3 regions of the Pseudoalteromonas sp. Isolate3 genome follow, and region 1 is predicted to be linked to each of the others. Evidence: predicted binding sites of a transcription regulator. Region 1 holds the regulator's gene; each other region holds the start of a gene.

Region 1 (10,649 bases):
CCAAAAAGGTGCCTGTTTCAATGCGATCGGGAAGAATGCTGTATTCACAGCCCGATAGTGATTCGACACCTTCAATTTCGATGCGGCTTGTGCCTGCCCCGTTGATCTTCGCCCCCATCGCAATTAAGCAATTTGCCAGATCAGTTATTTCAGGTTCACGGGCTGCATTTTCAAGTACAGTTTTACCATCAGCCAGCGTAGCTGCCATTAGTAAGTTCTCTGTTGCGCCAACACTGACCATCTCCATAAAGATTTCAGCACCTTTTAAGCGTCCATCCACCTTGGCATTAATGTAGCCATTTTCGACCTTAATGATAGCGCCCATGCGCTCAAGGCCTTGAATATGGATATCAACCGGACGGGCACCAATCGCACAGCCACCAGGCAGTGAAACCTGCGCTTCACCAAAACGAGCAACCAAAGGGCCTAATGCTAACACTGAAGCACGCATTTGCTTAACCAGCTCATACGGAGCAAGGGTTTTATCAACCGTCGCGCCATCAATGATTAGCTTATCTTGTTGCCACTCAACATTGGCGCCCAGCGTTTTTAATAAGGCTTCTGTGGTGCCGATATCGCGTAAACGAGGAACATTACTAAAAGTACTTTTACCCTGTCCTAAAAGTGCAGCAAAAAGAATTGGAAGAGCGGCGTTTTTCGCGCCCGAAATAGTGACTTCACCTGCCAGCGAGGTGCCACCTTGAATAACAAATTGATCCATGAGGAGGCCCTGCGACTATTGAGGTAAAATGAATTTTTGTTCGCGTTTCCATTCAGTCGGTGTAAACGCTTTGATAGATACAGCGTGGATTGTACCGTCTGAGATTGTTGACATTAACGGAGCATAAACCAACTGCTGCTTCTTCACGCGAGATAAGCCATCAAAACACTCACCAACAGCAATCACTTCGTAGTGGCTACCATTTGCTTTAACAATCACTTCATCTAGTTTTAGTTCGTCGCGTAATAACGTTTCGACTTGGCTTGTTTCCATAAATCTCACTCAAATAGGTTTGTGACCTGACCCAACTGCATCAAGTTTTGCAATTGTTCAGGGCTATTTTGCAGTTCAAGGTGAATACCTTGCTGCTTTAACTCTGCGAAAGAGTGAATTAACCAAGCTAAGCCCGCCGTGTCAACCCTAGATAACCCAGAAAGGTCAAAATACCATGTTTTATGGCTAGAATCTGGCTTGACGTTCAGAAGGCGTTCACGGCCAATTGAATTTCGAGTCAGTTCACCACTGACTCGAAACTGGTTATCTTCAAGTTGAGTAATCTCGACTTTACTCATCGCCACCATTACCTCTAAATTGCACTGGCAGTTGGCTCTTCTGCTCAAGTATGTCACTAACATAATCTAGACCATGTTGGCGTAAAATACCTTGTAATTCACTTTGTTTAGCATCAAGCAAACTAATACCTTCTGCAATCATATCGTACGCGCCCCAGTCACCACTGCGGTCTTCACGTACTTTAAAGTCGATTCTGATATCAGGTTTACCGGCTTCAACAATTTTGGTTTTAACGACCACCACGTCTTTACCCTTAAATGGTTGTGCCGGAGCAAACTCAACACTTTGGTTAGTGTATTGAGTAAACACGCCAGCGTAGGTGGCAATTAAATACTTTTGGAAAACGTCGATAAAGCGTTGTAGTTCCTTAATCGCTTTCGCTTTTTCATCTTTATCTTCGATTGCACGCACCTTCGACACATGATTACCAAGCACACGTAGTGCAGCATATTTATAATCAATGTAAGGCATCAACTCTTCTTCAACGATAACACGTAAATGCTCTTTGTTTTTTGCAATAATCGGTTGATCTTTAGTAATACGTGCAAAGGTATTATCAGACACCGTACGTACCATTTTATACGGGTCTTTTAAATCAACCGCAGGCTCAGCAGCATGTGTGTTAAGTGAAAACAACACACCAATACACAATAAAAACTTCTTAAACATAATTACTCACCACCTTGGTTGAATAAGAACTGACCAATTAACTCTTCTAAAACAAGCGCTGATTTTGTATCAGTAATGTAATCACCATCTGAAAGCGCTTTGCTTTCAACACCAAATAAATCATCTAAATCTGAATCATGCTCACTTGCAGTTACATCCTCACCCATACAGCGTTGCTCAGCAGACTCAGCTGCAATAACAGGATTAATGCCTAAGTACTGCTCACCTAAAATACCTGATGTTAAAATTGAGATAGATGTTGTGTCTGAAAATTTACATAAATAATTTGCATCAATCGCCATGTTAACGACTGGCACAAACTCTTTCGGGTGAATGAAAATAGACTCAACTCGACCAACAACAACACCACCTACTTTAATAGGTGCTCTGGCCTTTAAAGAGCCAATGTTTTCAAACTTTGCATTTAGTTGGTAAGTTTCACCGCTACCACTAATACCAGCATTGGCAACTTTCAATGCTAGTAATGCAAATGCAGCGATACCAAGGGCTACAAAAAAGCCAACTAAAATTTCTAATTTCCGTGAATTCATCTTTATACCCTAATTAGCTGGTAAACATTACCGCGGTTAAAATAAAGTCAAAACCTAATACTGCCAGTGACGAGTGCACTACGGTCTCTGTTGTCGCTTTACTGATACCTTCAGAAGTCGGAACACAGTCATAGCCTTTGTAAAGAGCGATCCAAGTCACAATCATGGCGAATACAAAACTTTTAATTATGCCGTTAACAATATCTTGTTGGAACGACACTTGTGCTTGCATAATTGACCAGAAGCTACCCGAGTCAACACCTAGCCAATCAACACCAACTAAGTGAGCACCAATAATAGCAACTGCCGAAAAAATCAGCGCAAGCAATGGCATACTAATAAAACCAGCCCAAAAACGCGGCGCAATAATACGCTTAAGTGGGTCGATTGCCATCATTTCTAGACTTGATAATTGCTCAGTGGCTTTCATTAAACCTATTTCAGCAGTAAGCGCACTACCCGCCCGCCCTGCAAACAGTAACGCTGTTACTACGGGACCTAATTCGCGTAACAAACTTAATGCCACTAAAGGCCCTAAGCTATCTTCTGCACCATAACCTACTAGAACGGTATAACCCTGCAGAGCGAGCACCATCCCGATGAATAGGCCTGATACCATGATGATTAAAAGAGATTGCGAGCCCACCATATATAATTGGCGAACAAGTAAAGGCGTGCCTTTTTTGAAGTTAGGCATATTCACTAATGCGCCAAACAACATTTGTGTTGAACGACCAAGAGCAGCAAACCGGCCTAGCGTCTTGTGACCTAACTTCTGAAATAGATCAAGCATTGTGCACTCCCAATAACTCTTTATCATAAGCAGGAGCTGGATAATGGAACGGCACAGGCCCATCAGACAAGCCGTTTAAAAACTGCTGCACTAGCTCAGATTGATGATTTTGCATTTGTTCAGGTGAACCTTCCCCTATCACCCCCTGATCAGCGATGATGATAACGTGATCAGCAATGCTCAAAACCTCAGTCACATCATGAGTTACTATAAGTGATGATAAACCTAACACCTCATTAAGTGATTTAATTAGCTTTACTAACACCCCCATTGAGATAGGGTCTTGGCCAGCAAAAGGTTCATCGTACATAATCAGTTCAGGGTCCAGAGCAATAGAACGCGCAAGGGCTGCACGGCGAGCCATACCACCAGAAAGCTCAGACGGCATTAAATCTTGTGCACCACGTAAACCGACGGCTTGTAATTTCATTAAAACGACAAGACGAATTAAATCTTCGCTAAGTTGAGTATGTTCGCGCAAAGGAAAGGCGATATTGTCAAACACTGACATATCGGTAAATAAGGCACCGCTTTGGAACAGCATACTCATTTTGGTACGGGCAGCATAAAGTTCCTTGCGAGTCATGCCAGGAATACTGTTGCCTTCAAATAAAATGTCACCAGAATCAGGCTTAAGCTGACCACCAATTAAGCGTAACATGGTGGTTTTACCAATGCCGCTCGGTCCCATGATAGCGGTTATCTTGCCTTTCGGAATGTTAAAACTCATATTTTTATATATGATTCTATCGCCCCGTGAAAAGGTTACATCCTTGATTTCTACTATTGATTGCGACAAGTCGCTCTCCATAACTTTTTTCACTAGTTTTGCCATTTTAAGGGTTTTTTAGTCAATATGGAAAAAACAAATCGTAAAATTTTGTAATATTTCCTATCAATAAATTCTAAAGCTAGCTGCAAAGAACTTAATCACACCTGAAATTTAGATTCCTCGCCCAGCACGCTTTATGCTTGCCAGCTCATTCTTTTACTTATACTTTCAGTTTCGCTTTTGTTACTATTTGCAGTCATCTGTATAAGTAATGTTGGCGTATCACAATGGTGACTTCTTTTGTCATTTTAATTATTGGTTTTGCTGCACTCGTTTGGAGTGCCGATCGGTTTGTTTATGGGGCGGCTGCACTCGCAAAAAACATGGGGATCCCCACCCTAATCATTGGTTTAACCGTAGTAGCTATGGGCTCATCTGCGCCTGAAATGATGGTATCAGCATCAGCAGCTCTAGCTGATAAAACAGATACTGCAGTAGGTAATGCGGTTGGTTCTAACATCACCAATATCTTACTTGTACTTGGTGTTACTGCTTTATTGCGTCCTCTTTCAGTATCATCTTTGACGCTTAAACGCGAAATGCCACTCGTACTGTTAATCTCTGTAGCAGCTTGGTATGTGTTTTCAGATAACTATTTTTCATTCACTGAGGGCATTGCATTGATGGTTGCCTTTGCTGTATTCATTGGTGGCTTAGTGATCGTCTCACTGCGCGCGAAAAACCAAGATGATCCTTTTGTCAGTGAAGCATGTGAAGATGTCCCGAACGACGTGAGCACAAAATCAGCCGTATTTTGGTTAGTCATCGGCATGATTTTATTACCTATTAGCTCGCATTTTTTAGTTGGGTCGGCGGTTGATATTGCAAAATATTTTGGTTTATCTGATCTCGTTATTGGCTTAACCATCATTGCCATTGGTACCAGCTTACCTGAGCTAGCAGCCTGTATTGCCGGGGTTCTAAAAAACGAAGACGATTTAGCACTGGGTAATATCGTTGGCTCAAATATCTTCAATTTACTCGCTGTATTACCACTTGCGGGCATTATCAACCCTTCAATTATTGACCCTTCTGCGGCAAACCGCGATGCACTTATTATGATTGCAGCAACCGTTGTATTGATGGCCATGTCATTGAACTTTAAAGGTGCTCGTCGTATCAATAGAGTAGAAGGTGGCTTCTTGTTAGTCGCATTTATTGCATATCAGGGCTATATTTTTAGCCAAATAGGATAATCAATGACACAACAAAGCTTTATCGCGCAAGGTAAGCGCGTACTCGAAATTGAAGCACAAGCCTTACAAGAAATTGAGCAATATATAAATCAAGATTTCGATAAGGCTTGTCAATTAATGTTCCAGTGTACAGGCCGTATCATTGTTATCGGTATGGGCAAGTCAGGCCACGTTGGTAATAAAATTGCGGCGACCCTTGCAAGTACTGGTACACCCGCATTTTTTGTTCACCCTGGTGAAGCAAGCCACGGTGATTTAGGCATGATCACTCATGATGATGTAGTGATGTGTATTTCTAATTCTGGTGAGACCAGCGAAGTACTAAGCATAATTCCTGTTATTAAGCGCATTGGCGCAAAGATGATTTCACTAACAGGCAATCCAGATTCAACCATGGCAAAGCTATCTGATGTCCATGTTTGCATTAAAGTAAGTAAAGAAGCATGCCCGTTAGGCCTAGCACCAACTGCTAGTACAACAGCAACATTAGTTATGGGCGATGCAATAGCCGTTGCGTTACTTGAAACGCGTGGTTTTACAGCTGACGATTTTGCACTTTCGCATCCTGGTGGCAGTCTAGGTAAACGTTTATTACTAACATTAGATGATGTTATGCACGCAGGCGATGCCACCCCAATCGTTAACGAAACGCAAAGCATTAAAGATGCGTTAATTGAAATGTCAGCCAAGGGCCTTGGTATGACTGCGGTAATAGGTGCAGACAAAAAGTTAGCCGGATTATTCACCGATGGTGATTTACGCCGTATTTTAGAGCAGCGCATTGATATCCATAGTACTGCTATTAGTCAAGTGATGACTCGTTCATGTACTACTGCGCGCCCTGACATGCTTGCAGCTGAGGCATTGAACATTATGGAACGTAAACGTATCAATGGTTTAATTGTGGTAGATCATAGTAATACGCCTATTGGTGCCCTTAATATGCAAGACCTATTAAAAGCAGGAGTTCTTTAAGCAATGACATTCGCCGAGCTTTACCAGCCTCTTAGCCCTGATGTGAGTCAGCGCGCACAAAAAGTAAAATTGCTAATCTGCGATATTGATGGTGTTTTTTCTGATGGCCGAATTTATTTAGGCAATGATGGCGAAGAACTTAAAGCATTCAATACAAAAGATGGCTTTGGTATTAAAGCGCTCATAAATAGTGGTTTTGAAGTGGCAGTCATTACTGGCCGCCATTCACAAATAGTTCAGCAGCGAATGACTAGCCTAACAGTTCAGCACATTTATCAGGGACAAGAAGATAAGCTAATTGCTTATCAAGAGTTAAAGGATAAACTGGGGCTAACTGATGAGCAAATTGCCTATATTGGTGATGATGGTCCAGACTTACCAGTAATGGAAAAAGTAGGGTTTGCTGTTGCTGTTAACGACGCACACCCACTAATTAAAAAGCTGGCTCATTACACCACATTATTACCAGGTGGCTTTGGAGCCGTGCGTGAATTAACTGATTTACTGATGTTAGAAAACGGTAAGCCGTTAACTAGCGATGGAACCAGCGCATGAATATAGCCCGTATTTTACTGAGTGTTGTTTTTGTTTGTTGCATGGTGTGGTTGTGGTATCCGTACTTTAATCAATCAGCAGACACAATAACTAGTGAAGACGAGATCATTGCAACGCCTGATTACACTGCGGTGGCGTTAAAGCAAACTGCTTATGACGAGCAAGGAAAAATCAGTCATAAAGTAGCTGCGGCTAAAATGGAGTTGTATCAACAATTAGGGTTTACCTTTTTTGAGCAACCTGTATTTACTATTTATGGCGACCAGCAGGTTTGGCAAGTAAAAGCCAAAGAAGCCACTTTATACGAAAATGATCAGCTGATTTTTGAAGGGGATGTAGTTGCTAAAAACTTAACCCATAACGGTATGATCGAAGATATAAAAGCAGAAAACATTAATGTCGACATTAATAAAATGACCATGTTTTCAAAGCAACCTGTAACACTAACGGGACCGAATTTAAAGATTACCGGTAAAGGCTTAAAAGCCGATTTAAAAACCGAAATTGTTGAGTTAACTAACCATACACGAACCATATACTATGACCAATAAACTGAAGAAATTACTCCTGATCCCAAGCTTATTGATTGCGTTTTCCGGCACCGCTGCCGAGCAAACTGGCGCACAAATTAGCATTAGCTCAGATCGCCAAGTTGGTAAACTAAAAGATGGCGTTGGCATATTTGAAGGTAACGTAGAGATCGTGCATGGTAATCGTCGTATTACAGCAGAACGTCTTGAAGCACACGGCGGTGATACCGAAGGTACAGTAGAGCTAATTATTGCAACAGGCAAACCAGCTTACTTCGAAGAAAAACAAACGGATGGTTCCGTAATGAGCGCCAGTGCTGAAGAAGTTCGTTATGATGTTGCGAAACGCTTCTTAACCTTAAACGGTGAAGCTGAAGTTACCCAAGCTGGTCAAAAAGTAACAGCGAAAAGCATTACCTATGATATGGCTCAGCAGCTTATCAGTGCTGAAAAAGACGAAAACTCATCAGATCGTGTACACACTATTTTAGTACCTGTTGAAAATAAAAAAGACAATAAAGGCCAACCATGAGCACATTAAAAGCAGAGCTTTTAGCTAAGAGCTACAAAGGCCGCCAAGTGGTTAAAAATGTCGGTCTGGAAGTTGAAGCAGGCAGTATTGTTGGCTTGCTTGGCCCAAATGGTGCTGGTAAAACCACGACTTTTTACATGATTGTAGGCCTAGTTCCGAGCGACAAAGGTAAAATTAGCATCGATGATAACGATATTACCCTTTTGCCAATGCACAGCCGTGCGAGGTTGGGTATTGGTTATCTACCGCAAGAATCTTCGATTTTTCGAAAGTTAACAGTTTACCAAAACTTGATGGCTATTTTAGAGACTCGTAAAGATCTAAATAAAACCACGCGGGAAGAAACTCTAAATAGCTTATTAGATGAATTTAGCATCCAACACATCCGTGATAGTCAAGGTATGGCTCTATCTGGTGGTGAACGTCGCCGCGTTGAAATTGCTCGCGCATTAGCCGCTAATCCTAAATTTATCCTTTTAGATGAGCCTTTTGCTGGTGTTGATCCAATTTCAGTGTTAGATATAAAGAAAATTATTGAGCACCTAAAAAATCGTGGTATTGGTGTACTAATTACTGACCATAATGTTCGAGAAACCCTTGATGTTTGTGAAAAAGCCTACATTGTTTCTCATGGGGAGCTAATTGCATCAGGCACACCTGAGCACGTATTAGCTGACCAAACTGTACGCGATGTTTATCTAGGCGAGCAATTTAGGCTGTAACCATTACGCCACCGACTAGAGCATCTGCTAGACTTATAACAATGACAATAAATCGATAATAACTTAACTGTCTTTGCACAGTTATCGATAACTTAAAAAAAGGATTGTTAGGGATACATGAGGCAATCATTACAGCTGCGCATGGGCCAGCAACTTACAATGACTCCACAACTGCAACAAGCTATACGTTTGTTGCAGCTCAGTACATTGGATCTCCAACAAGAAATTCAAGAGGCGCTAGATAGTAACCCTTTACTTGAAGTGGAAGAAGCGGATTACAACGAAGAAAGCATCGGCAAAAATGAGCAAAAAGCTGAATCTGACGATGTGCAAGTCAGCGCTTCTGCAGACGAAGCACCTAGCGAATATGAACAAGAAAGCAGTGATGCTCTAAATAAAGACACTGTAAGTGACGATTTAGCTATGGATGTTACATGGGATGAGTACATGAGTGCCGCTCCATCAACATCATCAGGGCCAATGCCAGAAGATGAATCTATTTATCAAGGTGCATCGACCGAAACCCTTCACGAATACCTTATGTGGCAATTACAGCTAACTCCCTTTAGTCCGACTGATGAAGCGATTGCTGTGGCAATTGTTGAGGCTATCGATGACTCTGGTATTTTAACGGTAAGCTGTGAAGATATCGTCGAGAGCTTTAATCAAAATAGTGATGAAGAAGAAATCGAACTTGATGAAGTCGAAGCGGTCCTAAAGAGAATTCAATTGTTTGATCCTGTCGGTATTGGGGCGCGTAGTTTACAGGAATGCCTGTGTATTCAACTTCGCCAATTCGATGCAAACACGCCATATTTAGCTGAAACTAAAATGGTTTTATCTGAGCATATCGAATTATTAGCGAGTCGCGACTATCGAACTTTGATGAAAAAGACTAAGCTTAAAGAAAATGAGCTTAAAGAAGTAATGACGCTAATTCACAGCTTAAACCCTAAGCCTGCGGATAGCATAGTACGCGAAGAGTCTGAGTACGTCATACCTGATGTATCAGTGAAAAAAGTAAAAGGTCGCTGGGTGGTTGAGTTAAACCCAGATAGTATGCCAAAGATTAGAGTGAACAGCCAATATGCGGCTATGTCTCGCTCTGTTAAATCAAGTAGCGACAGCCAATTTATTCGCTCTCACTTACAAGAAGCAAAGTGGTTTATTAAGAGCTTAGAAAGCCGTAACGATACACTATTAAAAGTGACCAACTGTATCGTTCAACAACAACAAGCTTTCTTTGAGCATGGCCCAGAAGCAATGAAGCCGATGGTGCTAAATGATGTTGCTGAAATGGTCGAAATGCATGAATCGACGATTTCACGAGTAACAACGCAAAAATATATGCATACCCCTAGGGGTATTTTTGAGTTGAAATATTTCTTCTCAAGCCATGTCAGCACTGAAAATGGTGGTGAGTGTTCTTCAACAGCAATACGCGCTTTAATCAAGAAGTTAGTCGCTGCAGAAAACTCGGCTAAACCATTGAGTGATAGCAAAATTGCAGATATATTGGCTGAGCAAGGAATTAAAGTAGCTAGACGTACAATTGCAAAATATCGTGAGTCTCTAGCAATACCTCCGTCTAATCAGCGTAAGAGTTTGATTTAGACGTTTTACATAGAAGGAAAAATGCTTATGCAACTAAATTTAACTGGTCGTCATGTAGAAATCACTGATTCATTAAGAGACTATGTAAACACCAAGTTTGCGAAACTAGAAAGGCATTTTGACCATATTAATAATGTTCATGTCATTCTAGATGTAGAAAAATTAAGCCAAAAAGCAGAAGCAACTTTACATGTAAACGGAGGCGAATTGTTCGCTTCTACAGAACATCAAGATATGTACGCAGCCATTGACTCGTTGATCGATAAGCTTGATCGCCAAGTCATTAAACACAAAGAGAAATTAGCTCGACATTAAATTATGAAACTAAGTTCACTTACTAATCAGGACTGCAGCAAAGCTGCGGTCCTTTTTAATAGCAAAAAAAG
Region 2 (10,649 bases), on a different contig from region 1:
CAACCGGCTTGAGCTGCAAGCGTGATAGCCAATAAGTTAATTGCTGCTTAAATACTGGGTGCGGTTTGCTGTGCTGACTATGTAATGCCAAATTAAGATCAGCAGGCATACTAATGCGGCTTTCAAGCAGTGCAGTTAAATACCCCGCTAATATATAAATACCAGGCATGCGCTGCTCTAGTTGCTTTGCTTTAATAAGCATGTGCGAGAGGCGAATATCGGCTCCATAGCTCAGCATTTGGCTGCCAAGCGAGGTCAGCTTTTCATTTTCATCAATAGCTTCGAGCATTTTCAAAAGTGCCGTTGCCTGCTTAATTTGCTGGCTACTTGGTGGGTCGAGTAAGCTTAGCTCAGCAAGTGATGCCCCCCACTGTTTTGTCTCTAATAACAACTGACTAATATCACTGGTAAGAATTTCTGGCGCATCATGGCTGTTACGGCGCTCAAAGGTTTGCTTAGAGCCTAATCGATACACAACCCCCGGCTCAATACGTCCAGCACGACCACCGCGCTGTATAGCTGAAGAACGAGAGATACTTTGAGTAACAAGTTCAGTGACACCGGTTTTTAAATTGAAATTAGCAGCACGGCGTTTGCCGCTATCAACCACAATGCGTATTCCTTCAATGGTCAAACTGGTTTCAGCCACATTGGTGGTTAATACCACTTTGCGTTTGCCATTTTTAGCTGGCGCTATAGCAGCTTGTTGCTCGTTTTTATTTTGCTCACCATACAAGCTAAATACTTCGACACTATCAGCTAAATCGTTTAGAGATTGCTGAACGCGTATGATTTCACGCTGTCCTGGTAAGAATACTAAAGCACTACCCGTTTGCTCACTAAGCGCCTGTTTTATCACGGCGGGTATATCATCAAGCCAGCGGCTTTCGTCTTTAAGTGGAATATACACTTCATCAATGGGGTAGCTTCGCCCTTGAGATGAGATAATAGGGCAGCTAAAAAAGTCACTGTAACGATCGCCGTCTAAGGTTGCCGACATCAGTAAGATTTTTAAATCATCGCGAAGTGCCGCCTGTGTTTCGAGGGCAAATGCCAAAGCTGTATCAGCAGCAATTGAGCGCTCGTGAAATTCATCAAATATAAGTAAATCAACATCACTTAGCTCTGGGTCATTTTGTAACATACGCGTCAGCATGCCTTCGGTGACTATTTCGAGCTTTGTTGCAGCGCTTACTTTTGATTCGCCACGAATACGTAAGCCGACACTTCCGCCGACTTTTTCATTTTGCTGACTTGCCAAGTACTGAGCAATATTGCGAGCGGCGAGTCGTCTTGGCTCTAACATTACAATGCGTTTAAAGTGCCCTTCGCGCATCAAGGTAAGAGGCAGCCATGTTGATTTACCTGCTCCCGGTGGCGCTTGCAATAAGGCCATAGGGTTACTCTGTAATATGGTTAACAGGGATTGATAAATATCTTGAACTGGCAGCACGTTAGGTATCTCTTACTTTCTTTTCGCGCATTGTATCAAAAAATCAAAAGTTGCGATGAATAGAGGCTTATTTTCTGTATCGAGCTTTACAAGTGAAAACATTGCATTCTGCCTGTTTAGGCTTATTCTTGATTAAGCAACCAAACAAAAATCAGGATAAGGAATTAACTTGTTCAGGATTTACTTTCACATTTTAATCACCTTGCTACTTTTGGTTTTGCCGTTTCAAAATGCGTTTAGTCAGCAAAAAATTACGGTAGCACTTGGAAATACCATGCCGCCTTGGGTAATGGTTGAAGACAACTCCGGCATTATTCCGGACTTGCTTCGCGCGACACTCGGTGCACATGGTTATCAAATACAATTCGTCTACGCCCCCTATGCAAGACGGATCACTTTATACAATGAAAACTTAGTTGATGTTGTTTATGATATAAATGAAAAAGTTATCGAGACTCATAGAATGAGCGGCTACTTTTCAGATATTGCTTACAGCTATGAGAACTTTGCTTTTAGCCTAACCAAACAAAACCTTCAGCTTAATTCTATTGGCCAATTAAAACACTTTAGTGTTCTTTCATGGCAAGGTGCTAAAGAATTACTCTCGCCAGAATATCAAGTAATGGCCAGAGAAAATCCACAATACGCAGAAACTTATGATCAATTAGCACAAGTACAACTTTTGTATCGAAAGCGCTATGAGGTGATCCAGATGGACGGTAAAATTTTTGACTATTACCGAGCATTAATTAACATCAAGGGGGAAATTGATGTCTCTGAACCAGTGCAACGATTTGCATTATTTGGCAAGAATTCGAACGGCTTTTTATTTCGTGACGAAGCCTTAAGAGACCTATTTAACGAGAGCTTACGTAAGCTCAAATCAACTGAAGAATATATACGTATAATAAATCGCTATACATCTAAAAGTCACTGAGCAGCATAAAGCACTACCGGAACAGAAAATTTTACAGACTTTCTTTAAAAACTACGTAGTAATTGCAACTTTCTATCCTCCCTCCTTACTATCATAAAAAACAAAACAACTACTAATCAACAAGTTAACCAAATAAAACATATGGTACAGCGATTGCTTTAATTAAAGTGAATGTTTAACAAAGTAAGGAGATTATGATGAACAGCGATCGTTTAGAAGGCAATTGGAAAGAGCTTAAAGGTAAAGCACAACGTAAATGGGGTGACCTTACCAATGATGATTTAGATAAAATTGAAGGTAGCCGTAAAGAGCTGGTTGGTAAGCTTCAGCAAAAATACGGTAAATCGAAAGAAGAAGCTGAGCGTGAAGTCAGCGACTTTGAAAAAGGCCATTAATTTGAGCAATCAATAAAGCCGCTTATTGCGGCTTTATATTTTAAGCTGGCTCATGCTTTGCTAAATCTACTTCAGCGACCGTTTGATTTTTACCTTGTGATTTAGCGCGGTATAGCCGTTTGTCGGCAATGTTTAAACAATGATCCATGCTCTCACCAGCAACGCGCACGTACAAGCCAATACTTAAGGTGACATGAAAACGATGCTGGCCACTCTTAAATGGCTTTTCAGCGAGTTTTTTATGGATTTTTTCAGCTACTTTTCTGGCCCTAAGTTCATAGCCTGTCGGGATCACAATTAAAAACTCTTCGCCGCCCCAACGGGAAATAACATCTCCTTCTGCGCACACTTTTTTAAATACATCAGCAAAAAATATCAGCACCTCATCGCCCACTTGATGTCCGTAGGTGTCGTTGATTTGTTTAAAGTTATCAACATCCATCAGTAAAAACACTGACCCTTCACCAAAGCGCTCATCTTGCAAACATTCTGTTGCATAGCGACGATTAGCGAGTTCTGTCATCGCGTCTGTGCGAGCAAGCTTTTGATTAAGCTTAAGTTGCTCCATTAACTGCAAACTGTATTTATTACGGTAATATTCGTAGAAGCCGGCCAAAATACATAAAATCGAGAAACACAGCATGACCCGTGTAGGAAAGTAGTAGCTCGGATAACTGTAATAACCTAATTGATCGGTAAAGTAGAAAAGCACCGAGATAATAATGGCGAGTAATATAAGATCAAAGGCACCGCGCTTTAAGCCACGAATAAAAAAGGTCACGGGAGATACAATAAATAGCCATAACGGCCCTGTGCCATTGCTGCCACCCGAGACAGTTAAGAAGCACATCATTGCATAAAGTGCGTATAGCATGAGTACTGAGATAAATTGATCACGCCCCTTTATTAAAAAAGGCAAAGCAAAAATTACAACGCCAACAATTAATAAATAACTTAACGCGATGTAGCCATCTTGATAACTTGTGACCGACATCAACAAAGAGGTCACTGCACCAATAAATGCAAATACGCGTAAGAATCGCGCTTTATCTCTCTCGCTTGCATTCACAGTATCAATCACAATTCCACCTTAGACTCCTTGCTCAACCTCAATAACTTTAACACAAATATTTAAATTAGAAGGAAATTACCAATAATTAAGCTATGAAAATGCATTAAAGATAAAAAAGTATGATCAAAAAATGGGCACAAAATAATGGCAATATAGCAGTAAAAAAACGAGCCAGATTTGGCTCGTTTCATTTAAAATTTAAAGCTAATAACTAACTACTATTCAGGTTCATAGCCTAAATTAGGCGACAACCAACGCTCAGCTTCTGCAAGTGTCATGTTGGTCCGCTTGGCATAATCTTCAACCTGATCCTTTTGAATTTGCGCCACAGCATAGTACTTAGCTTCAGGATGAGAAAAATACCAGCCAGATACAGCAGCTCCCGGCCACATTGCGTATGAACTGGTTAGCTTCATACCAATACGCTGCTCGGTATCGAGTAACTGCCAAATTTTCTTCTTCTCTGTATGCTCAGGACAGGCAGGGTAACCTGGCGCTGGGCGAATACCTTGGTAGTTTTCACGGATAAGTTCGTCATTCGATAGATTCTCATCTACCGCATAGCCCCAATACTCTTTACGCACTTGCTCATGCAAATACTCAGCAAAGGCTTCTGCTAAACGGTCTGCAACTGCTTTAACCATGATCTTATTGTAATCATCTTGCTTAGCATCGAAGGCATCGGCAAGGTCATCTTCTTCAAGACCACCAGTTACCGCAAAGGCCCCGAAGTAATCGGGGGTGCCTTTTGGCGCAATATAATCAGCTAAGCAGTAGTTAGCAAAGTCGGTTTTTTCCGTTTGCTGACGCAAATGACACGATGTAGTTAAAAGCGTTGTACGTGACTCATCGGTATAAATCTCAATGTCATCCCCTACTCGGTTTGCTGGGAATAAACCAATTACACCTAGTGGCTGTAGCGCACCTGTTTGCTCAAGCTCATCAAGCATTGCATTGGCATCAGCAAATAAGCTTTTTGCTTGTTCACCGACAATTTCATCTTCAAGAATACGTGGGTATTTGCCAGCAATTGACCAAGTCATGAAATAAGGTGTCCAGTCGATGTACTGTCTTAAAGTAGCAATCGAAACATCTTTAAACTCAGTTACACCCAACCTTTTCGGCACTGGTGGCGTGTAGTTGTCCCAATCAAGTTTAGCTGCGTTGTCGCGAGCTCGCTGCAAAGTAACTGGTTTTGAACGTGGCTTTTTACGTGCTTGTTGCTCACGTACTTTTTCATACTCAGTTTTAGTTTTCTCTAAAAAAGCTGGCTTTAATTCTTTAGACAATAAATTAGAGACCACACCCACAGCACGGCTAGCATTATTTACGTAAACCACACCTTTATCATACTGCGGCTCAATTTTAACCGCGGTATGCGCTTTAGAGGTTGTTGCACCACCAATCAGTAGCGGTAATTCAAAACCACGGCGAGTCATTTCTTTAGCAACATGCACCATTTCATCAAGCGAAGGGGTAATAAGCCCTGATAAACCAATAATATCGGCTTTCTCGTCAATAGCAGTTTGCAAAATTTTCTCTGCCGGCACCATCACACCAAGATCAATGACCTCGTAGTTATTACATTGCAGTACTACGCCTACGATATTCTTACCAATATCGTGCACGTCGCCCTTAACGGTTGCCATAACCACTTTACCGTTCGTTGCGCCTTCTTCTTTTTCAGCTTCAATGAAAGGGTCAAGATAGGCAACGGCACGCTTCATCACACGGGCAGATTTAACAACCTGAGGTAAGAACATTTTACCCGCACCGAATAAGTCACCTACTACGTTCATGCCATCCATAAGCGGGCCTTCGATAACTTCAATTGGCTTAGCTTTGCTCTTACGGCACTCTTCAGTATCTTCGTCGATATACTCAGTAATGCCTTTTACTAGCGCGTGTTCAAGGCGCTTTTCAACAGGCCATGTACGCCATTCTAAATCTTCAACTTTTTCTGCTTGGGCCATACCTGAGTATTTTGGTGCAAGTTCAACAAGTCGCTCACCTGCACCGGGGTCGGTATTGAGGATCACATCTTCCACTGCTTTACGCAGCTCTTCGGGGATATCGTCGTAAACCGCTAATTGGCCAGCATTTACAATACCCATATCCATACCCGCTTTAATCGCATGGTATAAAAACACTGAGTGGATAGCTTCGCGTACCGGGTTGTTACCACGGAACGAAAACGACACATTCGATACACCGCCCGACACTTTACAATGCGGTAAGCCTTGCTTGATTCGACGCGTACCTTCAATAAATTCAACAGCGTAATTATCGTGCTCTTCAATGCCCGTTGCTACAGCAAAAATATTTGGATCAAAAATAATATCTTCTGGCGGGAAGCCAATATCATCAACAAGTATTTTGTAGCTACGCTGACAAATCTCGAACTTACGATCAGCGGTTTCAGCTTGACCGGCTTCATCAAACGCCATAACAACCGCAGCGGCACCAAAACGTTTTATTATTTTGGCTTGCCGTATGAACGGTTCTTCACCTTCTTTAAGTGAAATTGAATTAACAATGGCTTTACCTTGAATACATTTTAAGCCTGCTTCAATAACGTCCCATTTCGATGAGTCGACCATGATAGGTACTTTTGAGATATCAGGCTCTGATGCAATTAAATTTAAAAACTTTACCATCGCAGCTTTCGAATCCAACATGGCTTCATCCATATTGATATCAATCACTTGCGCACCATTTTCTACTTGTTCACGGGCAACATCGAGGGCAGTCTCGTAATCTTCTTCCATGATTAAGCGTTTAAACTTAGCCGAGCCTGTTACATTGGTACGCTCACCGACGTTAGTAAATACAGCAATTTGGTCAGTCATGTCGGTTTCCTAGTTTAAGTTACACGCTTCAAGGCCCGATAAGCGCATACGCACTTCAAGCTCAGGTAATTGGCGAGGTTTAACACCTTCAAGGCCTTTCGCAAACGCCTTTATATGAGCCGGTGTGGTGCCGCAACAACCACCTACAATGTTGATAAAGCCAGACTTGCCCCAATCAATAATTTCTTTTGCCATTTCAGGGGCTTCTAAATCATATTCGCCAAACTCGTTCGGTAAACCTGCATTTGGATGCACCGAGGTAAAGGTTTCACAAACACGGGATAACTCTTCAACATACTGGCGCAGTAAGTCAGGGCCAAGGGCGCAGTTAAGGCCGATTGATAGCGGCTTAATATGGCGAATTGAGTTATAAAATGCTTCTGTTGTTTGGCCTGATAAAGTACGGCCTGAGGCATCGGTAATGGTGCCTGAGATCATCACAGGTAAACTACGACCAGCCTGTTCGAATGCTTCTTCCACAGCGAACGAAGCAGCTTTTGCATTAAGCGTATCAAAGATAGTTTCAATCAAAATGAGGTCTGCACCGCCTTCCATAAGTGCAAGTGTTGACTCAACATACGCGGCCACCAGCTTATCAAAGTTGATATTTCGATAACCTGGATCGTTTACATCTGGCGAAATAGAACAGGTTTTTGATGTTGGTCCAAGTACGCCTGCAACATAACGAGGCTTGCTTGGATCTTTTGTTTCAAACTCATCACATACGCCGCGTGCAAGCTTAGCTGACTCTAGGTTGATTTCGCGGCTAAGGCTAGCCATGTCGTAATCTTCCATCGAAATAGTCGTGGCATTAAAAGTATTGGTTTCGATGATATCGGCACCGGCTTCTAAGTAAGCACGGTGAATATCAGCAATGATTTTTGGCTGAGTCAGGCTTAATAAGTCGTTATTGCCTTTAATAAGTACATGCCAGTCTTTAAAGCGCTCACCGCGATAATCCTGTTCTTCTAATTTATGTTCTTGGATCATGGTGCCCATCGCGCCATCGAGGATTAAAATTCGCTGTTTTAGCGCCTCGGTTAATTGTTCGCGTTTATTCACTGCATTACTCGGCATAGTTGTTAGTCCTTACATCTTGGCTAACTAAGTTAATATCATACGGTGTAGTTTGGTACACATAATAGTTTAACCAATTCGAAAACAATAAAAAGGCATGGCTTTGCCACGTTTTCGACGGTTCGTTATCTGGGTTATCGTCAGGGAAGTAGTTTTCTGGCTTAGGCGCATCAGCTGATTTTTCTTGGTCACGCAAATACTCCCCTTTTAGGGTATGGGCATCGTACTCTGGATGGCCCGTAATATATACTTGGCTACCTGATTTATTTTTAATTAAATAGGCACCTACTCGCTCAGAGCCTGCTAACACAACCAGCTCATCGCAGGCATTGATCTTCTCGATATCAATATGACCATAGCGAGAATGTGGCACTAAAAAGGTGTCATCAAAGCCTCGGGTAAGTGCCGCATGATCAAAATAACTTTTATGGGTAAATACGCCACTGAGTTTATTTGGTTTCAGATCACGCTTCAGACCATAGTGATGATAAAGCCCAGCATGGGCCGCCCAACACGAAAACAACGTAGACGTAACATGCTGCTCTGCCCAATCTAAAATAACTTTTAGTTCATCCCAGTAAGCAACTTCGTCATACTCTAAATGAGCAAGCGGCGCGCCTGTTATGATCATGGCATCGTAGTTATTATCTTTCACTTCTGAAAAATAACGATAGAAAGTATCCATATGCTGCTCAGAGTTACTACTCGTGCGATGAGTATCCAACCTCAGCAACTCAACATTAACTTGTAACGGTGAGTTAGCTAATAATCGAATAAATTGCACTTCGGTTTCAACTTTGTTTGGCATTAAGTTTAAGATAGCCAAACGCATTGGACGAATCTCTTGCGTTTTAGCACGACTTTTTGGCATTACAAACACGTTCTCTTGACGTAATTTTGCAATGGCTGGCAATTCATCTTTTACTGTAATGGGCATAGCTGGCTCCGAGCATACTTATCTGACTGCTAATTATGAACGGATAGTTAGAAATTTCAACCTCTAGATGTTTAGATGTCCAAATGAATTTTATTTGTTTGAAAGCAAAGCCCATAAAAGCCTGTTTCGTTGACGTATACGCGACAGAGCCTCTACAATATACGCTGTTAATTTTTCTTATAAATTGAAGGCTCCTTTCATGGTGTTACCAGATAAGTTTATATTCTCGATGAGTCGAGTTTCTAAGGTTGTGCCACCTAAGCGCACTATCTTAAAAGATATTTCTTTACACTTTTTCCCAGGCGCAAAAATTGGTGTGCTAGGTCTAAACGGTGCAGGTAAATCAACGTTACTTCGCATTATGGCTGGTGTTGATCAAGACTTTGAAGGTGAAGCTCGCCCTCAACCTGGCACTAAAATCGGTTACTTACCGCAAGAGCCAGTGCTTGACGAAAGCAAAACAGTTCGCGAAACAGTAGAAGAAGCAGTAAGCGAAGTTAAAAATGCACTAAACCGCCTTGATGAAGTATACAACGAGTATGCAATGGACGGTGCTGACTTCGATGCACTTGCTAAAGAGCAAGGCGAACTTGAAGCTATCATCCAAGCGCACGACGGTCACAATATCGACAACGTGTTAGAGCGTGCAGCTGATGCATTACGTCTTCCACCTTGGGATGCAAAAATTGAACACCTTTCGGGTGGTGAGCGTCGCCGTGTTGCGATCTGTCGTTTACTACTTGAAAAACCAGATATGCTTATTCTTGACGAGCCAACCAACCACTTAGATGCTGAGTCAGTTGCTTGGTTAGAGCGCTTCTTACACGATTACGAAGGTACCGTGGTTGCTGTAACCCACGACCGTTACTTCTTAGATAACGTAGCAGGTTGGATTTTAGAACTTGACCGTGGTGAAGGTATTCCTTGGGAAGGTAACTACTCATCGTGGCTTGAGCAAAAAGATTTACGTTTACAACAAGAACAGAAATCTGAAAAAGCACGTCAAAAATCAATCGCGCAAGAACTTGAATGGGTTCGTTCAAACCCGAAAGGCCGTCAAGCTAAGTCTAAAGCACGTATGGCACAGTTCTCTGAGCTACAGCAAAACGATTACCAAAAGCGTAACGAAACAAATGAACTATTCATTCCACCGGGTCCACGCTTAGGTGACCAAGTTATCGAAGTGAAAGGTCTGAAGAAAAGCTTTGGCGATCGCGTATTAATCGATGACTTAAACTTTGCAATGCCAAAAGGCGCTATCGTAGGTATTATCGGCGCTAATGGTGCGGGTAAATCAACCCTGTTCAAAATGCTAAGTGGTGAAGAAACGCCAGATAGCGGTGAGATCCTTGTTGGTGATACTGTTGAGCTTGCAACCGTTGATCAGTTCCGTGGTGACATGGACGAAAGCAACACCGTTTTCCAAGAAATCTCAAACGGCCAAGACGTATTAAAAATTGGTAACTTTGAATTCCCAAGCCGTGCCTATGTTGGCCGCTTTAACTTCAAAGGTAACGACCAACAAAAATTCGTTAAAGACTTATCAGGTGGTGAGCGCAACCGTTTACATCTAGCTAAGTTATTAAAAGCAGGTGGTAACGTGTTACTACTGGATGAGCCTACCAATGACCTAGACGTTGAAACATTACGTGCACTTGAGAACGCTATTTTAGAGTTCCCAGGCTGTGTAATGTGTATCTCGCATGACCGTTGGTTCCTTGACCGTATTGCTACACATATTCTTGATTACCGTGACGAAGGCCAAATTAACTTCTTCGATGGTAACTACACAGAATACGAAGAGTGGCTGAAGAAAACCTTAGGCGCAGAAGCGGCACAACCTAAGCGTATTAAATACAAAAAAATTGGCTAATTAGCTGATACTCAAAAAGCCCCGATTTAGGGGCTTTTTTGTTGCTATAATCATTT
Region 3 (10,649 bases), on a different contig from region 1:
TGTCAAAAATAGTACGTGCTGTTGAAAGTACCTGTGCAGATGCCGCATACGATTGTTGAAAACGCAGTAAGTTTGCCGCCTCTTCATCAAGGTTTACACCTGATAGCGATTCATACCAGGCTTCCGACTGATCAGCCAATGCTGTAAAGGCTGCGCCATTGGTTTGAGCTTGACTAGTCACAACACCAATATCAGTAACAATTCCAGAATATGCTTGATTAAAGGTTTTATGATTATCAGCAGTACTACTTGCTTCAACATTTTGACGAACTAGTTCACCATTTTGTAAATCAGCCAATAGCAAACCATTACGGTTATCATCAAAACCACCAGTGTTAAACTCAAGTGTGAAAGTGTCTCCTGTAGCTGGAGAGCCTTCGATATTAAAATCGAAGCCATAAGCATCATAAGGTGCTCCCGCTTGAGCAAGAATATTCTCAGCAGGTGGTGTAATAGTAAACGTTGATGTGCCGTTGCCATCTGTGATTTGATATTCGTTAGCATTCGCCGTTTTCACTAACGTGATATCGCCATTCGCCAAACTAGGTGGTGGGCCTACGGTAATACCCGTTGAGTTATCAATATCTGAGACTGTACCAGCAGAAATACTTGCGTCACTGGTGTTATTAATATCGTTCGCAGTTCGAATAGGTGATGCTAATGCTAAGTCTTCAGGGCGTTCCGTTGCAAGCTCTAGGCTCGTAGAAGCCTGAGAGTTCAACTTAACCATAAATTGGTCACCGGTATTGGCAGCACCCGATACATTGAGTTGTAAACCAAATGACTCTCCGCCAGTGATGGTTGATGAGTCAATCACACCTGCTGTCACATTCGCTGTTGACGCGGTGCCAATTGGTTCGCCTTTATTATCTATTGCCTGAATTTCAACAGTCGTGGCACTGGTATAAGTAACGATAAAATCACTTGCTGGCAATTCGCTGCCTTTACCTGGCTCAAGAGTTGCCGTCATTGTTGATGTGCCCGTATTGGCTTGATAACCAAACGCATCAACCGTTGGAATAGCAAAAATATCACCACCAATTTCACCATTAGCGTCCATACCTAAGCTATTTTGTTGGTTAAAGGCATCAGCTAACGCTAACCCCATTTGACCTAGCTGGTTTTGCGCTGGCACTAAAATGTCGTCACGAAATGCCAATAATCCACCTATTTTGCCTTTCAACTTACTTACATCAACTTCAAGCGGCACAGCTTTGCCACCGTTTACATCAAGTTTCAGCTCTTTAAAGTTCGGATCAGGATCGCCACTGAATGAAAACAAGTTAAATGTACCACTTTGCATGACAAGAGCTTGGCCTGAGCCTAAATACACTTGCTTTTCGCCGTTATTACCATCAAGGGTTTCAATATCAATCAGCTCAGATAAGTCACGAATCGCTTTATCGCGTTCATTGTATAAACCACTTGATACTGACTCACGATCAGTACCATGAACCGACGCAATCTTAGTATTCAAATCACTGATATTTTGGATCAGGTTATTTGCTTCTTCAGAAAAAATCTCTAGTTGCTCATTTACCACTGCTTTTTGGTCAACCACAATGCTCGATAATCTGTCCATTTGATCAATTAAGTTTTGTGCATCAGTCATTACCAGTGAACGAGCTACTGTTGATGACGGTTGATTTAAGCTTTCTTGTACATTGTTAAAAAACGAATTGACACTCGTTGATAAGCTGTTTGACTCTTCAGAAAACAAGCTATCTACACGGCTTGCTTCAGTCACAAATTGATCAAAGAATGTTTTATTAGAGGTATCTCTATTTAATTGCTTCTGCGCAAATTCATTCAGTAAGCGATACGTTTCACCACGACCCACTTGGTTGTCGATCATGGTTGTGAACTCTGTACGCTCACGCACATAGCCCTCGGTATTAACGTTGGCTATGTTTTTACTGGTGGTTTGTAAAAGCTCAGAATTAGCTCTTACACCGGCATTTGCTATGTCATATAAGCTAAATGACATCAGGGTCTACTCCTTAACGTACCAATGAAGCAGCGACACTTTGAAGCTCAACACGCTTCAATACCTGCTTAATTTTATCGGCATAATTTGGATCAGTTGCATAACCTGCTTTTTGTAACGAATCTAAAAAGGCTGCAGGCTCTGCAGTATTATTGAGTGCTTCTTGATAACGTGGGTTTTCATTTAAGAAATCCACAAAGTCGTTAACACTGTCTTTAATCGATTGATAAGAACGGAAACTTGCTTGCTTTTTAACTGGCACGCCTTGTTCAAACTCAAGCGTGACTTTGCTCGCTTTATCACCTTGCCAGCTCGTATCCGATTTAATATTGAATAAGTTGTTACTACTTGTGCCATCGGCTTTACTGATAATGTGTTTACCCCAACCTGTTTCAAGGGCTGCTTGAGCAACCATCACAGCAGGATTTAAACCAATCTTCTGTGCAGCATTTTTTGCGTGCTCCCAAACAGAGCTAATAAAAGACTCCACATCTTCAAAGCGGTTTTCTGTTTGCTCGTTTGCTGTTGTATCTGCGACAGCTTGCGGTTCAGCCTTAACATCAGTTTTGCTATCAACCACACCGCTTGCCCGTTTATCACTATCAAAGTCAGCAGTAGTTCTAAGCACAGAACCAGGAGTAAACTTCTTACCGTCAGGCGAAAGCTGCTGCACTATCAAGTCAGCTAGGCCGAGCGAGCCATTAGATGAAAGCTCAACCGACATTTGTTGATCATGCATCTCTTCAAAAAACTTAACGCCGCTTGAATTAAATGGGCTGTCTTTATCTTCAAACGCTTCATTTGCTTTACGCATACTTTTAAGAAGCATTTGAGTGAAGATAGATTCGAATTGTGCCGCCGCTTTTTTCAGCGCCTCTTTTGACGCATCGCTAGAGGCATCACTTTTCAAAGCACTTTGACGTAATGAGTCTAAGTTACCTAAATCAAAAAAGTTTTGCTTGTCGAGATGATTAGTATCCATCAGCTTTTTGACACAATAGTTAATAATGAAAAATAAAATGCAAAAATTGCGCCAACAAAAAACTATATAAATGAATAGCTAATAACTGATATAGGAATGGAGTGACTTCAGAACAAAGATTTGACTGATATCTGTGAGCTGAATGATTTAATAACTACTTGAAACAAAAACGCGCTCGAAAGCGCGCTTTAATTTAAATGATAACCAGTTGCCCGTTTATCGCCCCCGCTTCTTTTAAAGCTTCTAGAATCGCCATTAAATCACCCGGTGCGGCCCCAACCTCATTGATGGCTCGAACGAGATCATCAAGATTAACACCAGGGTTAAATACAAAAGCACGTGAGTCATCTTCATTAACATCAATAATGCTTTGATTTGTGACAGCGGTTTCACCTTCACTTAAGGCATTTGGTTGTGACACATTTTGCAGCTCAGCAATAGTGACCGTCAAACCACCGTGCGTAATAGCCGCAGGCTGCAGCTTCACATTTTTACCAATCACAATTGTACCAGTGCGCGAGTTAACAATAATTTTTGCAGCGGTGTCTGCCGGCTTAAACTCTAAGTTTTCAAGAGTAGACAAATACGCAACACGTTGAGATGCATCACGCGGTGCCAATACACGAACTGAGGCTGCATCGATTGCCTGCGCGCTATCAGGGCCAACTAAATCATTAATTGTTTGCTCTAAGCGTTTTGCCGTTGTGAAATCAGGGCGGTTTAAATTAAAGGTAATGTAGTCACCTTGCATAAACGGGCTCTTAATAGCACGCTCTACAATGGCACCGTTTGGAATACGACCTACCGTTGGCGTGTTAATAATGACCCGGCTACCATCAGCTCCTTCAGCACCTAGACCACCAACAACTAAACTGCCTTGTGCAATCGCGTACGTATTACCATCAACCCCTTTCAAAAAGGTTTGTAATAAGGTACCACCGCGTAAACTACCTGCACTCCCGATAGACGAAACCGTAATATCTATGGTTTGCCCTGGTTTTCTGAATGCCGGTAGCTCTGCATGAACAGCAACGGCTGCAACATTTTTAATTTTAGGTTTTAAGCTATCTGGTAAAGTAATACCAAAGCCATTTAACATGGCTTTAAAGCTCTGTTGAGTAAATCTGCTTTGTTCACCTGTGCCTGGCAAACCTACAACCAAACCATAACCGACTAATTGGTTTGCACGAACACCTTCAACCATAGATACATCTTTGACTCGCTCAGCCTGTGCAGAAAACTGCAGGCTAATTAAGCAAAGAGCGATGATGTATTTAAACCCATTCATGACTTTGTTCCTCTAAAATGGGAAAAGCGAACTACTAAAGAAACGAGACAGCCAACCTGCGCTTTGTGTTTCTTGAATTTGCCCTTTACCTGAATATTGAATTCGCGCATTGGCAATTCGGTTTGATGTTACTGTATTACTAGCTGAAACATCTTCTGGACGAACTAAGCCTTCAAGGCGAATAAACTCTTCGCCAGTGTTCAACGTAAGCCATTTTTCACCGCGAATAACTAAGTTTCCATTGGGTAAAACACGCATCACGTTGACAGAAATATCACCAAATAAGCTGTTTGATTGATTAGACTTTGAGTCACCTTTAAACGATGCCCCCGAGCCAATACCAAATTGAATACTATCACCACCAATGTTAACTGGATTACCTCCCAGACCAATTACTGGATCTAAACTCGCATCCGTTTCTTTATCTGTTTCGGTTTTAGCTGCTTTGGTCGCTTGAGTAGACTCTTGCAATTTAACAGTGATGATATCGCCAGCGCGTAGAGCCTTTTTATCTGAGTACAAGTCATTTGATGAATAACTATCAAACAACGACCCCGTTGGTACCATAGGCTCTGTTGTAGGCTCCGGGTACATAGGCGCATAGTAAGGGTCATCCTGAACCACATGATGATTTTGCGTTGTCATACAACCACCCAGCATTAATGCTGCCGATGTGACTAAGATAATATTACGCATGCTGCCTCCTACCCATTAAAGCTGCTGATTAATGTAACTAAGCATTTCATCAACCGCTGAAATCACTTTTGAATTCATTTCATAAATTCGTTGTGTTTCAATCAAGTTAACGAGCTCTTCTGTCACATTCACGTTAGACGTTTCAAGAGAACCTTGAACCACACTGCCTAAACCATCGATACCTGGGTTACCTTGCACAGGCGCACCACTAACAGCGGTTTCTGTGTATAAGTTTTGCCCCATGGGCTCAAGACCCGATGGATTAATAAAATCACTAATAGTTAGCTGACCAATTACCACATTGTCTGGTTGCCCTGCGATACGAACTGACACTTCACCGTCTTGCGAAACAGTGATTGATTGTGCATCATCTGGAACATTCATTTCAGGCTGCAAGGGAAAACCCGCTCCCGATGTCACAATTCGACCATCTTCGTCAGTCGTGAATTGACCATTACGTGAATAGGCAATATTGCCATCAGGTAATTGCACTTCAAAAAAACCAGGACCTGAAATCATCCAATCCAATGAATTTTCTGTGGTAAGCATGTTACCTTGTGAAAAGTTCTTTTGGTTAGCAACCACTTTGGCACCGGCACCTAGCATTAAGCCCGATGGCATTTCAGTGTCTTGTGACGAACGACCACCTGGTTGGTTAATGTTTTGATATAGTAAATCTTCAAATACGGCGCGGCTTTTTTTGTAACCGACCGTGCTGGCATTCGCGAGATTATTTGAGATCACCGAAATATCGGTTTGCTGGGCGTCAAGCCCGGTTTTACTGATCCATAATGCAGGATTCATAACTCTACCCTCTCAGTCATCTTAAACAATGCGTAACAGCTGATCTTGACGCTCATCGAGCTCTTCGGCTGTTTTCATCAATTTAACTTGTAATTCAAATTGGCGTTGATTGCTGATCATGTCGACCATTTCATGCACTGGGTTTACATTCGACATCTCAAGCGTTCCCGACAGTACTTTCACGTTCGGTGAAATATCACAAAAACCACATAGATCATTTACCAACATATCTTCTTTTGGTCGGAATAATCCGTCATTACCTTTTTCAAGCTGAGTGTTATCAGCCTCAATCACTTTCAGCCGATCAACTACTTCTAAAAAGTTAGCAGGCGCACCTTGTGGGCGAACCTGAATAGCGCCATCTTCACTAAACTCAACTTTCTCGATAGGTAACGGCAAAATAATTGGACCACCTTCGCCAATTACTTGACGGCCGTGGCTAGTGATCAACGCGCCATCTGGAGTAATGTTTAATGTGCCAGTTTTTGTGTACGCCTCATTGCCTGATGCATCTTGTACACTCAACCAACCACGGTCACTCATCGCGATATCAAGCTCGCGGCCAGTTTCAACAAAGCCACCCGATTCCATATTAGATCCAGGGCGTTCTTGCATTGCAAACACCCTAGATGGCAAACCTTCACCGAAGGCTTGCATAGAGCGAGCTTGTGCAAAATCAGCTTTAAAGCCAGTGGTGTTAGCATTAGCAAGATTGTTGGCCTTGAGTTCAAGACCTCGCAAACTTTGCTTTGCACCCGACATGGCAATGTAGACCATTTTGTCCATAACATTGACTCACTAAAAATACGATAACTAAGAAATGCAATAAAAGTGCCAAAGTAAAATTGACGCTAAAATAGGAAAGAAAAATGAGGTCGGTAAAATGAAAAAAGGCTGCCAATAGAGGGAGCAGCCTTCGTGTCGGATTTAGCTTAGAGCCGCTAAAATTAACGGATCTGTAGGATATTTTGTTGTAGTGTTGAGTTAACCTCAAGCGCACGTGAATTTGCCTGGAAGTTACGCTGCGCACTGATCAAATCAACAAGTTCACTAGTTAAGTTAACATTCGACTGCTCAAGCGCAGATGAGTTAATTGAACCTAAAGTACCTGAACCTGGTTCGCCAGCAATCGGCTCACCTGATGTTAAACTCTTCTTCCAAGCAGTATTACCTACTTGTTGCAAGCCTTGTGAGTTCGAAAAACGTACCATCGCAACTTGGCCAAGGAAAGAAGTATCACCATTACTGTATGAAGCAACAATTTTACCATCGGTACCAATATCGATACCTGATAGACGACCAACAGTCGCACCATCTTGCTCAAGCGCTTTCACTTCAAAGTTACTTGCATATTGAGTCGGTATTTTATTCGTTGTACCAGCTTCATCGCGCCAGTTAATGTTTACATCATCAGGGAAACTCGCACCATTAGACAGTAAACCAGATATACCGCCTGAAGGTATTGTTAATGGATTAAACGTAGCATCCGTATTTGCAGTCCCATCTGTGCTTTGTGGTAAACCACTTGAGTCAAACTGAAAAGTTGAAATAGGTGTATATGGCGACGCAGTTTGCTCAGTACCATTAGCAGCAAACGGCTTTTCATCAAGTGTTGCAAACACTTGCCATTCATTATCATTACCAGTCACTGCTGCGTCAGTTTTAACAAAGAAGAACTGTAAAATGTGTGGCTCACCTAAAGAATCATACACCGTGGTTGATGTTGAACTGTTGTACGACGCACTTGTCTCTGGGTCAAATGGTGTAACTGCTGGCGTTAATGCACGAGAATCTAAGTTAAACGACGAATAAACATTGGTCGTAGCGCGTGGAGAACCTGATGCATCAGGAATTTGTAGCGCAGAAGATGTGCTTAAACTAACAGAAGTTGTATCACCCGTTGCTTCATCAACAGGGAAACCTTGTAAGTAGTTTCCGCTAGCATCCACAATAAAGTTGTCTTTATTAAGTTTGAACGCACCAGCACGAGTATATGTAAAATCTTGTGCACCTAGGTCATTTGCCATGGCAAAGTAACCTTCACCAGTAATTGCTAAGTCCAGTGAGTTATTAGTGAAAGATAATGAACCTTGGTGGAATTGCTGTGCCACCATTGTTGTTCTTACACCGTCACCATTTTTTGTTTTACCAGAACTAAATACTGATGATGCGTACACATCAGCGAACTCTGCACGAGACTCCTTAAAGCCCGTGGTATTGACGTTAGCAATATTATTTGCTGTAACGTCTAAATCTTTTTGCGCGGCTGCTAAGCCTGTTAATGCAATATTGAAGCTCATAACTCACCTCTAACCTATCTCTTAGCCTAAGCTAACCCAAACCTTTTTTACTTATGCGATTTCAGCTATATCAGTTAGCCTAACCGCACCCTCTTTTGTATTTACGATAATGCCGCTGGCGCCATTAATATTGACACTTTCAATATTCTTAAAGGTCGCCATTGGCATACTGCTGTAGTCTCCATTTACAAAGCCTTCAGCACTAATGTCATACTCACCTTCTGGTAGTACATTGCCATCGTTATCTTTACCATCCCATTCAAAACGAAGTGCACCCGCTGACTGCGAACCTAATTCAATCGTGCGCACTAACTGGCCCGATGAATCTGTTATTCTTAACGTTAGAGACTCAACGGCAGTTTCTGCAACTACCGACCCTTTAGCGAGATTTTCACCATCAAAATCAATCGTGTCAGACTCAAGTAATGCTTGCTTACCAACAAGGGTAGAAGCCTGTAACGCAGAATTTGATGTCATTGAAGCAGTCAGTGATTCAAACTTCTCATTTAAGTTTGAAATACCCTCAGCCATAGTGAAGTTCGTCATCTGCGCAATCATTTGATCATTATCAGCTGGCTTGCTTGGGTCTTGAAACGACAACTGTTGTGTTAAAAGTGAGAAGAAGTCTTCTTGCGTTAAAGTATCATCTTTCTCTTCTGTTTTATTTTGATTGTCTTGCCAACGTAAATTATCTAAATACGTGGATGACGCACTGCTGATGTCGTTACTCATAACTTATCCTCGGTTACCGCTGCCCAAGCAACAGTGTTTTACTTAACATTTGCTTAGCTGCATCAGCAACTTGCACATTTGTTTGGTAAGAGCGAGAGGCAGAAATCATATTTGCCATTTCTTCTACAACATTAACGTTAGGCTTATAGATGTAACCATTTTCATCAGCACTTGGATGGTTTGGGTTATATTCAATTTGCAGAGGCTTATCACTCTCTACAATGCCTAGTACTTTAACGCCAACAGAAGAGCCCTGAGGATTGCTTTGTGATGCTGACGCTTTAGTCAACTCTGCAGCAAAAACAGGATGGCGCGCTCGATACGTCTGATCTTGGCTAGAACTAATCGAATTCGCATTCGAGATATTACTGGCAGTAGTATTTAAGCGGACATTTTGCGCGCTCATACCGGTTGCTGAAATATCAAAAACATTATACAAACTCATGATTAAGCTCCTTGACTACCGAGGGCTTTTTTAAGGCCTTTAATTTTACTACTCATAAATTGCAGGCTTGCCTGATACTCTAATGAGTTCTGTACATACAAGTTTCGTTCCACTTGTATATCAACTGAGTTACCATCACCTGTATCTGCTTGATTTGGCGTACGAAACATTTCGGCATTACCAACAAAACGACTGCCTCCGGCTATATGTTTAGCATCGGTTCTTACCATACTATTGCCACCTTGCTGGTTGCTTTTTGCCGCTTTTAATGCCGAGGCAAAATCGATGTCTTTCGCTTTATAGCCCGGCGTATCAGCATTAGCGATATTTGTCGCTAATAACTCAGCGCGTTGTGAACGGATCAACATCGCATGCGGATGAACTCCAAATGCTTTATCAAAACTGATAGCCATAACCATCTCCAAAAAATTGACTCTGCAGTGAACAATGCAAAAGATAAGCCAAAAATAAGGAGTAAGCTTTATTTGTATAACAGACTGAAAAATAGATAAATTTAGCAACCTAAGGACTAGGTTGCTAAGGAGAGTTTACTTTTTTTGATAGATAATACCAGGGTTACAACGAACCATATCAAAGCTGTCACTAAGGCCCGCCATTGATTCAGATGCACCTAAAAATAGATAACCTTTAGGGTTTAAAGCTTGAGCAAATTGCGAAATGATTTTAGCTTTTACTTCTGGTGAGAAGTAAATTAACACATTACGACAAAATATAATGTCAAACTTGCCCATTAAGGCGTATGAATCTAGTAAGTTTAAATGTCTAAAGCTCACCATTTTGCGAATAGGTTCAACAACCTGAGCCATTCCATTACCGCTGTCCTTAAAGAACTTCTGACGTCGTTCCATCGACAAACCACGAGCAAGGGCTAACGAGTCGTACTCAGCGTTCTTACACATATCAAGCATGGTATTAGAAATGTCTGTGCCAATTATTTGCGCTCCCATCTTTAATACGCCAGGGTTTTTAGCCTGAAACTCAGCGACCGACATGGCAATAGAGTATGGCTCCTGCCCTGATGAACTTGCCGCTGACCATATTTTCAATGGTCGACGAACATCTTTAAGTTCAGGGAATAGCTTCGTTTTCAATAGCTCAAATGGGTATTGGTCTCGAAACCAAAGCGTCTCATTGGTGGTCATCGCATCAACCACAGCGGCACGAAGCTGCCTCTCATGAGGACTTAAGGTTTTACTTACCAACTGTGATAAAGACTCGACATTAAAACGTGCCATAAGCGGCGCTAGGCGACTTTTTACTAAGTAAAGTTTGTTATCACCAAGCACGATGCCACATTGTTGTTCTAAGAAAGAGCGGAATTGATCGTATTCGCTTTGTTGTAAATGCTTATTTTCCAAAGTAATACCACCTATAAATAATTAATCACAATGAAC

The links. Region 1 encodes sigma-54, which starts transcription at its own class of promoters, with help from an activator protein. Its sites were predicted from a motif close to GTTGGCACGNNNNTNGNNT; they were not measured.
Region 2: the regulator sigma-54 is predicted to act here: its motif matches at 2,531-2,549, upstream of L1D46_RS10610 (CsbD family protein).
Region 3: the regulator sigma-54 is predicted to act here: its motif matches at 6,578-6,596, upstream of L1D46_RS17095 (flagellar basal body rod protein FlgF).

What each region holds. Positions count from the first base shown of each region.
Region 1 is NZ_JAKEVN010000002.1:35,748-46,396, forward strand. It holds gene murA (UDP-N-acetylglucosamine 1-carboxyvinyltransferase) at 1-721, opposite strand, end outside; gene L1D46_RS00960 (BolA family protein) at 737-994, opposite strand; gene L1D46_RS00965 (STAS domain-containing protein) at 1,000-1,293, opposite strand; gene L1D46_RS00970 (ABC transporter substrate-binding protein) at 1,286-1,963, opposite strand; gene mlaD (outer membrane lipid asymmetry maintenance protein MlaD) at 1,966-2,514, opposite strand; gene mlaE (lipid asymmetry maintenance ABC transporter permease subunit MlaE) at 2,528-3,307, opposite strand; gene L1D46_RS00985 (ATP-binding cassette domain-containing protein) at 3,300-4,118, opposite strand; gene L1D46_RS00990 (calcium/sodium antiporter) at 4,367-5,335, shown strand; gene L1D46_RS00995 (KpsF/GutQ family sugar-phosphate isomerase) at 5,339-6,310, shown strand; gene kdsC (3-deoxy-manno-octulosonate-8-phosphatase KdsC) at 6,314-6,865, shown strand; gene lptC (LPS export ABC transporter periplasmic protein LptC) at 6,862-7,416, shown strand; gene lptA (lipopolysaccharide transport periplasmic protein LptA) at 7,406-7,927, shown strand; gene lptB (LPS export ABC transporter ATP-binding protein) at 7,924-8,649, shown strand; gene L1D46_RS01020 (RNA polymerase factor sigma-54) at 8,767-10,263, shown strand; gene hpf (ribosome hibernation promoting factor) at 10,291-10,578, shown strand; gene ptsN (PTS IIA-like nitrogen regulatory protein PtsN) at 10,582-10,649, shown strand, end outside.
Region 2 is NZ_JAKEVN010000044.1:11,849-22,497, forward strand. It holds gene hrpB (ATP-dependent helicase HrpB) at 1-1,453, opposite strand, end outside; gene L1D46_RS10605 (transporter substrate-binding domain-containing protein) at 1,623-2,390, shown strand; gene L1D46_RS10610 (CsbD family protein) at 2,588-2,785, shown strand; gene L1D46_RS20975 (GGDEF domain-containing protein) at 2,826-3,866, opposite strand; gene metH (methionine synthase) at 4,076-6,706, opposite strand; gene L1D46_RS10625 (homocysteine S-methyltransferase family protein) at 6,716-7,783, opposite strand; gene metA (homoserine O-succinyltransferase) at 7,773-8,720, opposite strand; gene ettA (energy-dependent translational throttle protein EttA) at 8,920-10,593, shown strand.
Region 3 is NZ_JAKEVN010000113.1:1,762-12,410, reverse strand. It holds gene flgK (flagellar hook-associated protein FlgK) at 1-1,987, opposite strand, end outside; gene flgJ (flagellar assembly peptidoglycan hydrolase FlgJ) at 2,001-2,969, opposite strand; gene L1D46_RS17110 (flagellar basal body P-ring protein FlgI) at 3,163-4,257, opposite strand; gene flgH (flagellar basal body L-ring protein FlgH) at 4,270-4,953, opposite strand; gene flgG (flagellar basal-body rod protein FlgG) at 4,969-5,757, opposite strand; gene L1D46_RS17095 (flagellar basal body rod protein FlgF) at 5,779-6,543, opposite strand; gene flgE (flagellar hook protein FlgE) at 6,705-8,057, opposite strand; gene L1D46_RS17085 (flagellar hook assembly protein FlgD) at 8,109-8,789, opposite strand; gene flgC (flagellar basal body rod protein FlgC) at 8,803-9,234, opposite strand; gene flgB (flagellar basal body rod protein FlgB) at 9,237-9,647, opposite strand; gene L1D46_RS17070 (protein-glutamate O-methyltransferase CheR) at 9,783-10,613, opposite strand; gene L1D46_RS17065 (chemotaxis protein) at 10,635-10,649, opposite strand, start outside.